DNA from 3 places in the Paenarthrobacter sp. TA1.8 genome. Region 1 is predicted to be linked to each of the others. Evidence: riboswitches for the same ligand, from Rfam matches in the RefSeq annotation. Region 1 holds a riboswitch; each other region holds the start of a gene.
What was found. A riboswitch is a leader RNA that binds a small molecule or an ion and turns the genes downstream of it on or off. The one in region 1 is predicted to bind thiamine pyrophosphate.
Positions count from the first base shown of each region.

Region 2: it holds a riboswitch for thiamine pyrophosphate, as region 1 does, so the genes downstream of both, thiD (bifunctional hydroxymethylpyrimidine kinase/phosphomethylpyrimidine kinase) here and thiC (phosphomethylpyrimidine synthase ThiC) in region 1, are expected to answer to the same signal.
Region 3: it holds a riboswitch for thiamine pyrophosphate, as region 1 does, so the genes downstream of both, thiO (glycine oxidase ThiO) here and thiC (phosphomethylpyrimidine synthase ThiC) in region 1, are expected to answer to the same signal.

Region 1 covers NZ_CP184287.1:3,001,638-3,005,298, reverse strand. The annotation lists gene thiC (phosphomethylpyrimidine synthase ThiC) at 1-1,682, opposite strand, end outside; TPP riboswitch at 1,678-1,785, opposite strand; gene ACNAOT_RS14000 (amidohydrolase family protein) at 1,869-2,951, shown strand; gene ACNAOT_RS13995 (VOC family protein) at 3,030-3,661, shown strand, end outside.
Region 2 covers NZ_CP184287.1:2,723,800-2,727,460, forward strand. The annotation lists gene thiD (bifunctional hydroxymethylpyrimidine kinase/phosphomethylpyrimidine kinase) at 53-1,603, opposite strand; TPP riboswitch at 1,593-1,691, opposite strand; gene ACNAOT_RS12585 (Rne/Rng family ribonuclease) at 1,858-3,661, opposite strand, start outside.
Region 3 covers NZ_CP184287.1:3,356,925-3,360,585, forward strand. The annotation lists gene ACNAOT_RS15560 (thiazole synthase) at 1-100, opposite strand, end outside; gene thiS (sulfur carrier protein ThiS) at 103-339, opposite strand; gene thiO (glycine oxidase ThiO) at 336-1,604, opposite strand; TPP riboswitch at 1,597-1,715, opposite strand; gene thiE (thiamine phosphate synthase) at 1,743-2,414, shown strand; gene ACNAOT_RS15580 (ferritin-like fold-containing protein) at 2,445-3,113, opposite strand; gene ACNAOT_RS15585 (RNB domain-containing ribonuclease) at 3,155-3,661, shown strand, end outside.

The sequences.
Region 1 (3,661 bases):
ATGTCCTGGCTGATGCGCATCGAACAGAACTTGGGGCCGCACATGGAGCAGAAATGCGCGGTCTTCGCCGGCTCGGCGGGCAGGGTCTCGTCGTGGAAGGATTCTGCCGTGACCGGGTCAAGGGACAAAGCGAACTGGTCCCTCCAGCGGAACTCGAACCGTGCCTTGGAAAGAGCATCATCACGCTCATGGGCCCCCGGATGTCCCTTGGCGAGGTCCGCTGCGTGAGCCGCGATCTTATACGTGATGACACCGGTCTTGACGTCGTCCTTGTTGGGAAGCCCCAGATGCTCCTTGGGGGTCACGTAGCAGAGCATCGCCGTGCCGTAGCGGGCAATCTCCGTGGCGCCGATTGCTGACGTGATGTGGTCATAGCCGGGGGCGATATCGGTAACCAACGGCCCCAACGTGTAGAACGGCGCACCGTTGCAGAGTTCCTGCTGACGCTCCACATTTTCCCGCACCAGATGGAAGGGAATGTGCCCGGGTCCCTCCACCATGACCTGCACGTCGAATTCCCACGCCCGCTGGGTCAGCTCCGCGAGCGTATCAAGCTCGGCGAACTGCGCGGCGTCGTTGGCGTCGGCGATGGAACCCGGGCGGAGACCGTCACCCAGGGAGAACGCGACATCGTATTTGGCGAAGATTTCGCACAACTCATCAAAGTGCGTGTAAAGGAAGTTCTCCTGGTGGTGTGCCAGGCACCACCCGGCCATAATCGATCCGCCGCGGGAAACGATGCCCGTGACGCGGTTGGCGGTCAAGGGCACGTACCTCAGCAGAACGCCAGCGTGAATGGTCATATAGTCCACACCCTGCTCGCATTGCTCGATCACGGTATCGCGGAAGATCTCCCACGTCAGCTGGTTGGCCTCCCCGTTTACCTTCTCAAGTGCCTGGTAAATAGGCACTGTTCCGATCGGAACGGGCGAGTTGCGGATGATCCACTCGCGAGTGGTGTGGATGTCATCTCCGGTGGAGAGGTCCATCACCGTGTCAGCGCCCCACTGGGCTGCCCACTGCAGTTTGTCCACTTCCTCTGCAATGGAGCTGGTGACTGCCGAGTTGCCGATGTTGGCGTTGATCTTGACCAAGAATGCCTTGCCAATGATCATCGGCTCGGATTCAGGGTGGTTGATGTTGTTCGGAATAATTGCCCTTCCCGCGGCGACTTCGCTGCGGACCAGCTCAACGTCACAGTTCTCCCGCAACGCAACGAACTGCATCTCCGGAGTCACGACGCCTTGTTTCGCGTAGTGCATTTGCGTGACGGTCTTACCCGCGACGGCGCGGCGCGGCACCGGTTGCGCACCCTTCCACTCCGCTGACGCGGCTCCACGCCGAACCGCGGACTTACCGTCGTCGAGCAGGTTCCTTTCCCGCCCCGAATAAGCCTCCGTATCTCCGCGGGATTCGATCCATGGTGCACGGAAAGGATCCAGGCCCACCACGGGATCGCTTCCGGGTCCCGCTGTTCGGTATACCTGCAGAGGCTTGTTTGCTTGCCCATTGGGAGATGGCTCCAAGGCGATCTCCGTGACGGGGACCCGTATGCCGTTACCTGGGTCTTCCAGCCAAGCCAACGAATGGGACTTCAGGGATTGCGTTACAGTTTCCGCCGTATTTTGGACAGTATTCGTCTGGTTTTGGGCAGGGCTGTGCTGTGTTTCTGTGGTGCTCAAGGGAATACTCACTTCCTTCGCCGGCATTACCCGGACAGGTTCAACGGTCGCAGACTGCGTCAGTCCGATCTCAGCCCCTGCAGGGGCCCCCGTGTGGTCGTAGACGAAGCTACCACAGCTCCCGACGGGCTCCCAGTCACATGCAGGCACCAGGCTCCAACACGCCGCTCCCGTTACGCTTTTGCCATGGCCAACATCATCGAATTCAGCGGACCTGCGCTCGTATCGGCAGACGAAGAGCGCCAGGGGCTGTGGTCCGTAGACGGCATACTGACGTTTGAGCGTCCCGGTGCGACGCCGGACAGGATATTGGATGGCTGGGTCCTGCCAGGTTTGGTTGATGCCCACTGTCACATCGGACTCGGCCTTGGAGGAGCGGTGGATGAACAGGCAACGCTCGCCCAGGCCCAAGCAGACCTCAACGCCGGAACGCTGCTGATCCGCGATTGCGGATCGCCCGCCGACACCCGCTGGGTGCAGCAACGAACGGACCTGCCGCGACTGATCAGGTCGGGTCGGCATATCGCCCGGAGTCGGCGTTATCTTCGCGGTTTGGGTCATGAAATTGAGCCGCGGGAACTAGTGGAAACGGTCCGAAAGGAAGCCCGTGACGGAGATGGCTGGGTGAAACTTGTGGGCGACTGGATCGATCGCGGCGTTGGAGACCTCGCTGCCTCGTTCCCCGCGAAGACCGTCAAGGAAGCCATTTCCGCGGCCCACGATGAGGGAGCAAGGGTCACCGCGCATTGTTTCGGCGAGGACACCATCGATGACATGCTCGACGCCAACATCGACTGCATAGAGCACGCCACCGGACTCCTTCCGCGGCACCTTCCCCGTTTGGTGGAACAGTCAGTGCCCATCGTCCCCACCCTGGTCAACATCGCTACCTTCCCGGATATCGCAGCCCAGGCAGCGCCGAAGTTTCCGGAGTACGCGGACCACATGATGCGTCTCTGGGAGCGTCGTCGCGAGCGTGTGCTGGAGGCCTTCGAAGCGGGGGTTTCCGTCTATGCCGGTACCGACGCCGGTAGCGTGATCAAACACGGCAGGATTGCGGACGAAATGATGGAACTGCACGACGCCGGCCTTCCGCCGGCGGCGGTCCTGCACGCCGCCGCCTGGGGCGCCCGTGAGTGGCTGGGAGTCGAGGGCATCAGCGAAGGCGCAAGTGCCGACGTCGTGCTGTGCAGTGACGATCCACGCCGTCATCCGGGTACCATCGCGGCGCTCAAACATGTCGTGCTCAGGGGTAATGTCGTTCGTTAGGAATAAATTGAAGCTTCAAGTAATTTAGATAGGTAAGAAGGTGCCGATGCGCGGCCACCTCAGAACCGGGAGCTTCACATGACCTCATCATTCAGCCAGGATCTTCTGCCTGCCGAACTCACCATGGGCACCGTCATGCTCAAGGTGGGCGACATGAAGGTCATGAGCGACTACTATCAGCGAGCACTTGGCCTGGAAGTCGTGGCTGAGCAGGATGGTGGCCTGTACCTCGGACGCGTAGCCAAGCCCGTTGTCCACCTTGCCCCCGCTGCGGGACTGCAGATTCCCGGGCGGGGAGAGGCCGGTCTGTTCCACACGGCAATCCTGTTCCAGGATCAGCCGTCGCTGGCCGCGACTATTGCTACGGCGGCGGAGTACGAACCTCGTGCTTTCGCAGGCAGCGCCGACCACCTGGTGAGCGAAGCGTTCTACTTCACTGACCCCGAAGGCAACGGAATTGAGCTTTACTACGACAAGCCGCGTGAGCTCTGGCAGTGGGACGGCAGCAATGTTGTGATGGACAATGTGGCCTTGCCTCCGCAGCGCTTCCTCCAGCAGCACCTGAGTGAAGCTGCAGTGACGGGTCAACGCGAGGCCGCTGCCGGGATCGGGCACGTGCACCTGCAGGTGGGTGACGTCGAAACTGCGCAAAAGTTCTATGTGGAGACCCTCGGCTTCGAGCGGACCGCAGGCTGGCATGGCCAGGCGTT
Region 2 (3,661 bases), 280 kb from region 1:
AGCGACGCGCGGACGTGTCGCCGCAATTGGCCTCAAGTGCGTGCCCGGAAAGCTACTCAGCGCACGTGAACGAAGCCTGGGCAAACAGCCTGGGAGCATCGAAAAACGCCGTCTCGTAGCGGCAGGACTGAGTGAAAGCATCCATCATCGCAGTCCGCTCCGTGCCAGAAGCCGCGACGGCCGCGGCAGCAGTGAAGTTGATCGCTTTCCGCGTTGCCGCCGCGAAATCCTCGTCGGCATAGGTCTTCAACCAGTCCGCATATGCGTGGTCCGCCGGCGCGCCGGCGTCTACGTATGCCGTATGAAGCTGCTGCCCCACCTCCGCGTACAACCAATAACAGGGCAGGATCGCCGCCAGCACCACGGCGTAGCTGCCGGCGGCGGATGTTGCCAGTAAATGGTCCACGTAGGACTTGGTAACCGGTCCGGTTGCCGTGGAGGCTTCGCGCGTGCTCAACCAGTTCCTGTGCAACTCCGATTCAACCTCCAGGCACTGCTGTGATGCCTTTGCCCAGAACAGTTGTTCTTCCTCCGTGGGCGCCAAGGCGCCCGCACGTGCCAGGACCCTCGAATACCCATTGAGATAGATGGCGTCCTGGGCAAGGTAGTAATTGAAGTCACGTTCCGGCAGCTCGCCGGATTGAAGTCCTTGAATAAACGGGAGCCCGTAAATCGCTTCGAGTTCGGGGACGGCTTCGTTCCACATCGCCGCAGCGAAAGCGCCCGGCGTGGATGCCTGCTGGAAGTGGTGGAAGTGGTTCACGGGCCCGTTGCCTTGACCCACGTGCAGGCTGTCAGAGGCCTGCAATGCCCCTAGCAACCACGGCTTGACTTCCCGCAATGAAACTTCCCAGTCACCGGTTCGTGCCTGGACTGTGGCCAAGGCGGAAGACAGAGAGCACCCGGTACCGTGGCTATTCCGCGTTGCAACCCGGGGACCTGCCACTTCGACCACGTCCTGGGACAGCAGCCCGCTCGTGTTCACCAGCGCGTCCGGGCACTCCGGCCCTGGCAGGTGGCCACCTTTGACCAGGACCGTGTTTCCGTACTCCGCTGCCAGCCGTTTGCCCTGGTCCAGCGCCGAAGCCCAGTCAGTTGCCTCGGGCTCCCCCAGCAACATGGCCAGTTCAGGAAGGTTCGGCGTAATGAGGTGGGCCAAAGGCAGCAGCGAGCGCAATGCCTTCTCAGCAGACTCCCGCAGCAGCCGGTCACCGCTGGTGGCCACCATCACCGGATCAAGGACCACGACGGCGGGACTCACCTCTTCGAGCCAGCCCCGGACCTGGTTGATGACGGCTGCGTCGCCGAGCATTCCGATCTTGACGGCGTCAATGGTGATGTCGGCACTAATGGCTTCCAGTTGCTGACGCAGGAAGTGCGCGGGAGGGACGTGGACGGCACTGACCTCCCTGGTGTTTTGCGCGGTGAGGGCCGTGATGGCAGCCATGCCATACCCGCCAAAAGCGGCGATGCTCTTCAGGTCCGCCTGGATTCCGGCACCACCTGAAGGGTCCGAGCCGGCAATGCTCAGAATGCGCGGGGTTGGACGGCCCGAAGCCGGAGCGTCGAGGGGGTACACCGATGAATATGATGATGCAGTCATGAGACATCCCTTCGCCGGTGCTAACCGGACAGGTTCAACGGGTTTGGATCTCAGCCTGGCCCAACGCCCGGCACCCCGTGTCAGTCCCCAAGCGTAGCCGGGAAGCAACGCGCCGCGGGAACCGGGCCACACCGACGCCCGGATGTGACTCTGAACGCAGCCTGTGCGTGGCTTGCAGAGCGGACGCAAAAGGACCCCGCGCTACCCGCCGTTTGGCAGTTAGCGCAGGGCCCTCTTCAACTTATTCGCCGCGATTAGAGCTCGGAAGCAGGAACTCCAACGCCGAGGATGATGGGCTCATCCTTTGGTGCCTTCTTGGCCGGTTCCACAGGCGCCTTGGCCTCATGGGCCGAACCCCGGGTGGCCGACGCTGTCGCCTCATGGTGTTCAACGCTGGTTTCATTGGCCGCGCCCTGGGCCCTGCTGGCGCTCCGGTTACGGCGACCACGACGACCACGCGAGGCTGAAGCAGCCTCCGGATCTTCCTCGGCAGTCCGTGCCGGAGAAGCAGCCTTCGGGGCTGAAATCGGAGCGGCTTCCTGCTCGGGTGCCGGAGCCGCACCGAGGTGCGAAAACGCTTCGGCCAGCAGATCCAGGCTCATGGCAGGCTTGGCTGCCTGCGGTTCCTCGTGGTGCTCAACGAACGGCAAGGCAACTTCTTCCCCGCCGAAGCGCAGCACGGGAGTAGATCTTGCTTCCTGGACTGCTGCTTCCCTGCTTGCAGCATCGCGGGCTGAAGTCCCTGCTTCGCCGCTGCCTGCTTCACTACTGGCGGCGGTGCCGGCTGTAGGGCTTGCGTCCGGCTCGTGCCGGCCTGCCGCCCGCGCTTCCTCCTCTGCACGGTGAACTTCGTCGTCGTGCAGGTGTGCGGCGTGCGCTGCAGCGGCAATCGTCGCCAGGGCGGCCCTGGTTGCCTCGGCTTTGGCTATCCGGGCAGGATCCTGCGGTTCAGCCGTGGTGGATGCTGCGGCCGGGGCGGACGTGGTGGTGTGGACCTGCGCGGGAGCTTCGGCAACAGCCGGTCCCCCGCCCTTGCCGCGGCGGCGTTTGCGTTCGGTCCGCGCAGCAGGCTGCTGCGCTTCCGTATGCGGGCGGTGATGTTCAGCAGCCACCACGTTGGCGCGTCGGTGCTCAACGGGCTCGTCGTGCGTGACGACACCTCGGCCAGCGCAGTGCTCGCACTGCTCACCGAAGACCTCAAGGAGGCCGGTACCCATGCGCTTGCGCGTCATCTGGACCAGGCCCAGCGACGTTACTTCGGCCACCTGGTGCTTGGTGCGGTCCCGGCCGAGGCACTCCACCATGCGGCGGAGGACGAGGTCGCGGTTGGATTCAAGGACCATGTCAATGAAGTCAATGACGATAATGCCGCCGATATCGCGCAGACGAAGCTGGCGAACAACTTCCTCGGCCGCTTCCAGGTTGTTCTTGGTGACGGTTTCTTCAAGGTTTCCGCCACTGCCGGTGAACTTGCCGGTGTTGACGTCCACCACAGTCATGGCCTCGGTGCGGTCGATGACCAACGAACCGCCGGACGGCAGGAAGACCTTCCGCTCCAGGGCCTTGTGGATCTGCTCATCAATGCGCCAGGCGGCGAAGATGTCCTGATCCTTGGTCCACTTTTCGAGGCGGCCCACCAGATCAGGGGCAACGTATGTCACGTAAGCCTCGATGGTGTCCCAGGCGTCGTCGCCGGAGACGATCAGTTTGGAGAAGTCCTCGTTGAAGACGTCACGGACCACCTTGATGGTGAGGTCAGGTTCGCCGTAGAGCAGTTCCGGAGCCAGGACCTTGGTGGACGAGGCCTGTCCTTCAATGCCTTCCCACTGCGCACGCAGACGGTTGATGTCGTGGGTGAGCTCTTCCTCCGAAGCGCCCTCGGCTGCTGTCCGAACAATGACACCGGCGTTCTCCGGCAGGCGGTCCTTCAGGATGCGCTTGAGGCGGTTGCGCTCGACGTCGGGCAGCTTGCGTGAGATGCCGGTCATGGAACCACCGGGTACGTACACCAGGTAGCGGCCCGGCAAGGAGATCTGGCTGGTAAGGCGGGCACCCTTG
Region 3 (3,661 bases), 360 kb from region 1:
GGCTCGGCGCGCCTCCGGTACCCATGATGAGGCGGGAACCGAATTCGACGCCGTCGATCACCAGTGCGTCGGTGCGAACGTCAACGTTTGCTGTTGTCATGATTAGCCTCCCTGGACTGCTGTTACGAGTTCAAGTTCGTCTCCGTCGGAGAGCGCTGTCACGGCCCATTGGCTGCGCGGCACCACCTCGGAATTGCGTGCGACAGCGACTCCCAGCTTGCCGCCGTCGGCCGCTTGTCCGCGAGGGTCCAAGGCGCGACCGGTGACGGCGGTGACGAGGGTACTGACGGATGCGCCGTCAGAGACTGCGTGGTCGGTTCCGTTCACTGTGATGTTCATGCTGTTTCCTTGGTGGTGGTTCGTGCTGCTGGTGTGAGTGTTCGGGCAACAGGGGCGTTGCCCACGAAACGATGGGGCAGGAAGGGGGCCCACCGGGAGTCCGTGGAGCCTTTGAGGAGTTCCCCCACGATCTTGGCGGCCACCGGAGTCAGGAGGACTCCGTGGCGGAAGAATCCTGTGGCAATCACCAGGCCGTCGATGCCACCGTTGGAAACACCGACCCGTCCGAGCAGTGGAGCGTTGTCCGGAGTTCCGGGCCGGGCGCGGGCGGTTGCTTCAAGGAGTTCCAGTTCAGCCACTGCGGGGACCAATACTTGGGCGTCCCTCAGCAATTGGTAAACGCCACCCGCCGAGACCGCGTTGGAAGAGGCTGACAACCCGTCTTCGCGTTGCGTGGCTCCAATCACCACAGTTCCGTCGTCCCGGGGCACGATGTAAACCGGCACCCCGCGAACCATCCCGCGAATCGTTGATGTGACCAAGGGCCGCAGGTGATCGGGGACGCGAAGCCGGAGGATGTCCCCGTAGACCGGCCTTACGGGAAGCCTGAGGCCTTCAGGGAGACCGGAGAGTTGGGACGCCCCGAGCCCGTTGGCCACCACCGTTTCTCCGGCGTGAACGGTGACTCCTGAGTCCAGCGCCACGCCTGTGACACGCCCGCCTTCCCACAGCAAACCGCGCGCCCTGGAAGCAATGGCGAATCCGTCATCGGCTCCCGACACCCAGGAACTGTCATTGGGCGAATGGGCTGCCAGTCCTGCCAGGAGGCATGCCGCGAGTTTCCTTGGATCGACTTGGTGGTCGGCAGGTATATCGAAAGCACAGGAGATCTGCGGGCTGAGGAGCGGCTCCCGTTGCCTCGCGTCCCGCAGAGCGATAGGTTCGACTTCCAGGCCAGCCGCAAGCTGGACCGACCTTAAGTCCGCGAGCGCCCGGCGGTCGGCTGCGTCGGCACCCACGGCGAGGGTCGGCGTCGTGCGATATCCGTTGTCCTCCGCGCCTTGATGCAGGCCGTCCACGAAGGAGGGCCAGAGCTGGGAAGACTCAAGCATTAACTCAAGAAGGTCTTCTTCCTGGTAATGGAGTTCGCTGACGGGTGCAAGCATGCCTGCCGCTGCGAAGGACGCGCCGGAAGCGGGAGCGGGGTCGATCAGCGCAACTGAACGGCCCAATCGCCGGGCTTCGTGAGCGATGCCGAGGCCGATGACGCCACCACCAATGACGGCAACGTCTGCCTGGAGGCGGGTATGGCGGGAATCTGCCATTCGTTTCCTTCCCTACGCCGGTACTAGCCGGATCAGGTCAAGCGGTCGGCGCTGAAGCCCTCTCAGCCGGACAGTCATATGACGAATGTCGCGGCTCCCGCAGTACGAGCCCAGTTTAGAGGAACTACTCTGGTTCCCATGACTCAGCCTGACGCTCTTGCCTCCGCCCGCCTTTACCTGTGCACCGATGCCCGTAAGGAGCAGGGCGATTTTGAGGACTTTGTGGACGCCGCTTTCGAAGGCGGCGTGGACATCATCCAACTCCGCGACAAGACGCTGGAAGCTGCCGAGGAACTGGAGATGTTGGCCGTCCTGCGGAGCGTCGCACAACGGCACGGACGGCTTTGGGCGGTCAACGACCGGGCCGATGTTGCCAGCATTTCAGGGGCTCCCGTGTTCCACATCGGGCAAAAGGACCTGCCCCTGACTGCAGCCCGGACCCTCCTGCCGAACGCCACCGGCATCGGCCTCTCCACCCACACAACCGAACAAATCGATGCCGCTGTGGCCACCTCCCAAGGGCCCCTGGGACTGGACTATTTCTGCGTGGGTCCGGTCTGGGCAACACCCACCAAACCCGGTCGCGCTGCTGTCGGTTTGGACCTGGTCACATATGCCGCAGAAGCGGTCAAGCGCTCGGGCGACGGTGTGACCCTCCCATGGTTCGCCATTGGTGGCATCGATCTCAGCAACGTTGAACAGGTTGTGAAAGCGGGCGCCGGCCGGATCGTGGTGGTCCGCGCCATCACAGCGGCACCGGACCCGACGGCGGCGGCCAAGTCGCTGCTGGAAGCCTTGGATTCCGTCTAGGGAAGCCGGAGGTTCCGCGCGATCCGCGGGCTAGGCGGTCAGGCCGAGGCCAGTCATCCGGCGGGCGTGCTTTTCGGCGAGCTCCGTCGTCAGCCTTTTCGCCGCGGCACGCGCGTCCCCGCCGCTTTTCAGCATCGGCCCCAGCAGGGGGTGTTCCATGCCCACGCGTTGCGCCTGCGTCAGCGCTTCCCCCACCAAGCGGCGGCCCCACAGCGCCAATCGCGAAGCGAGGCGCGGGTCATCTGCCAAGGCCCGCCTGAGCAGGACGCGAAGGACTTCCGTGGCCTGATCGGGTGAAGCAACGCGCTCAACGAAATGCTGCGTTGTCGGGTCGAGGAACATCGAGACAGCCCTATAGAAATCCGATGACACAGTATCGATGACATAGGCCTTCATCACGGATTCGAACCAGTCCCCCGGCTTGGTGCGCTCGTGGAAGTGATCGAAGGAGCGCTGAAACGGCAGCATGGCACGTTCGGGATCCAGACCCATCTCCGACAGGCGGTCGTTGAGGAGGGCGAAGTTTCCGTAGGCCCCCACTGCGATCTTCGCGAGCACGGACCTGTCGTGAAGCGTGGGTGCATAGCGGGAATCCAGGGAGAGCCGCCCGAAGGCGGACAGTTCGCCATACGCCATGGCTCCAAGCAACTCCGCTGAGAGTTGCCCGGCATAGGCTGCGGCGTCCGGGGAAGTGCCCATGATCCAAGACTATCGGCCCATTTCGGGCTAACCTGATTTTCGTGTCACATCATCGGATTGCGCCCAACGTCGACGACTCGTCGGACCAGCTCGCCTCGGCCCTCGCCGCCCTGAGGACGGAGCTGGAACTCCCCGGCGAATACCCGGCAGAAGCTGTGGACGAGGCCCGGGAAGCGGTGGAGGCCCTTGAGCTGCCAGCCCAGGACCTGCGGGATATCCCTTTTGTGACCATCGACCCCGCGACGTCCACCGACCTGGACCAGGCTCTGTTCATTGAAAGGGCCGGTGATGGGTACAAGGTCCTCTATGCCATCGCCGATGTGCCTTCCTTCGTGGCTCCCGGCGGCGCGCTGGATACCGAAACGCGTCAACGCGGGCAGACGTTCTACGCCCCTGACGGGCGGATCCCGCTGCATCCGGAGGTCATCAGTGAGAACGCGGGAAGCCTGCTGGCCGACCAGGATTGCAGCGCGTTCGTTTGGGATTTCGACCTGGACGGGAAAGCTGAAATTTTGGCCGTCACCGTTGCCCGTGCGACTGTGCGCAGC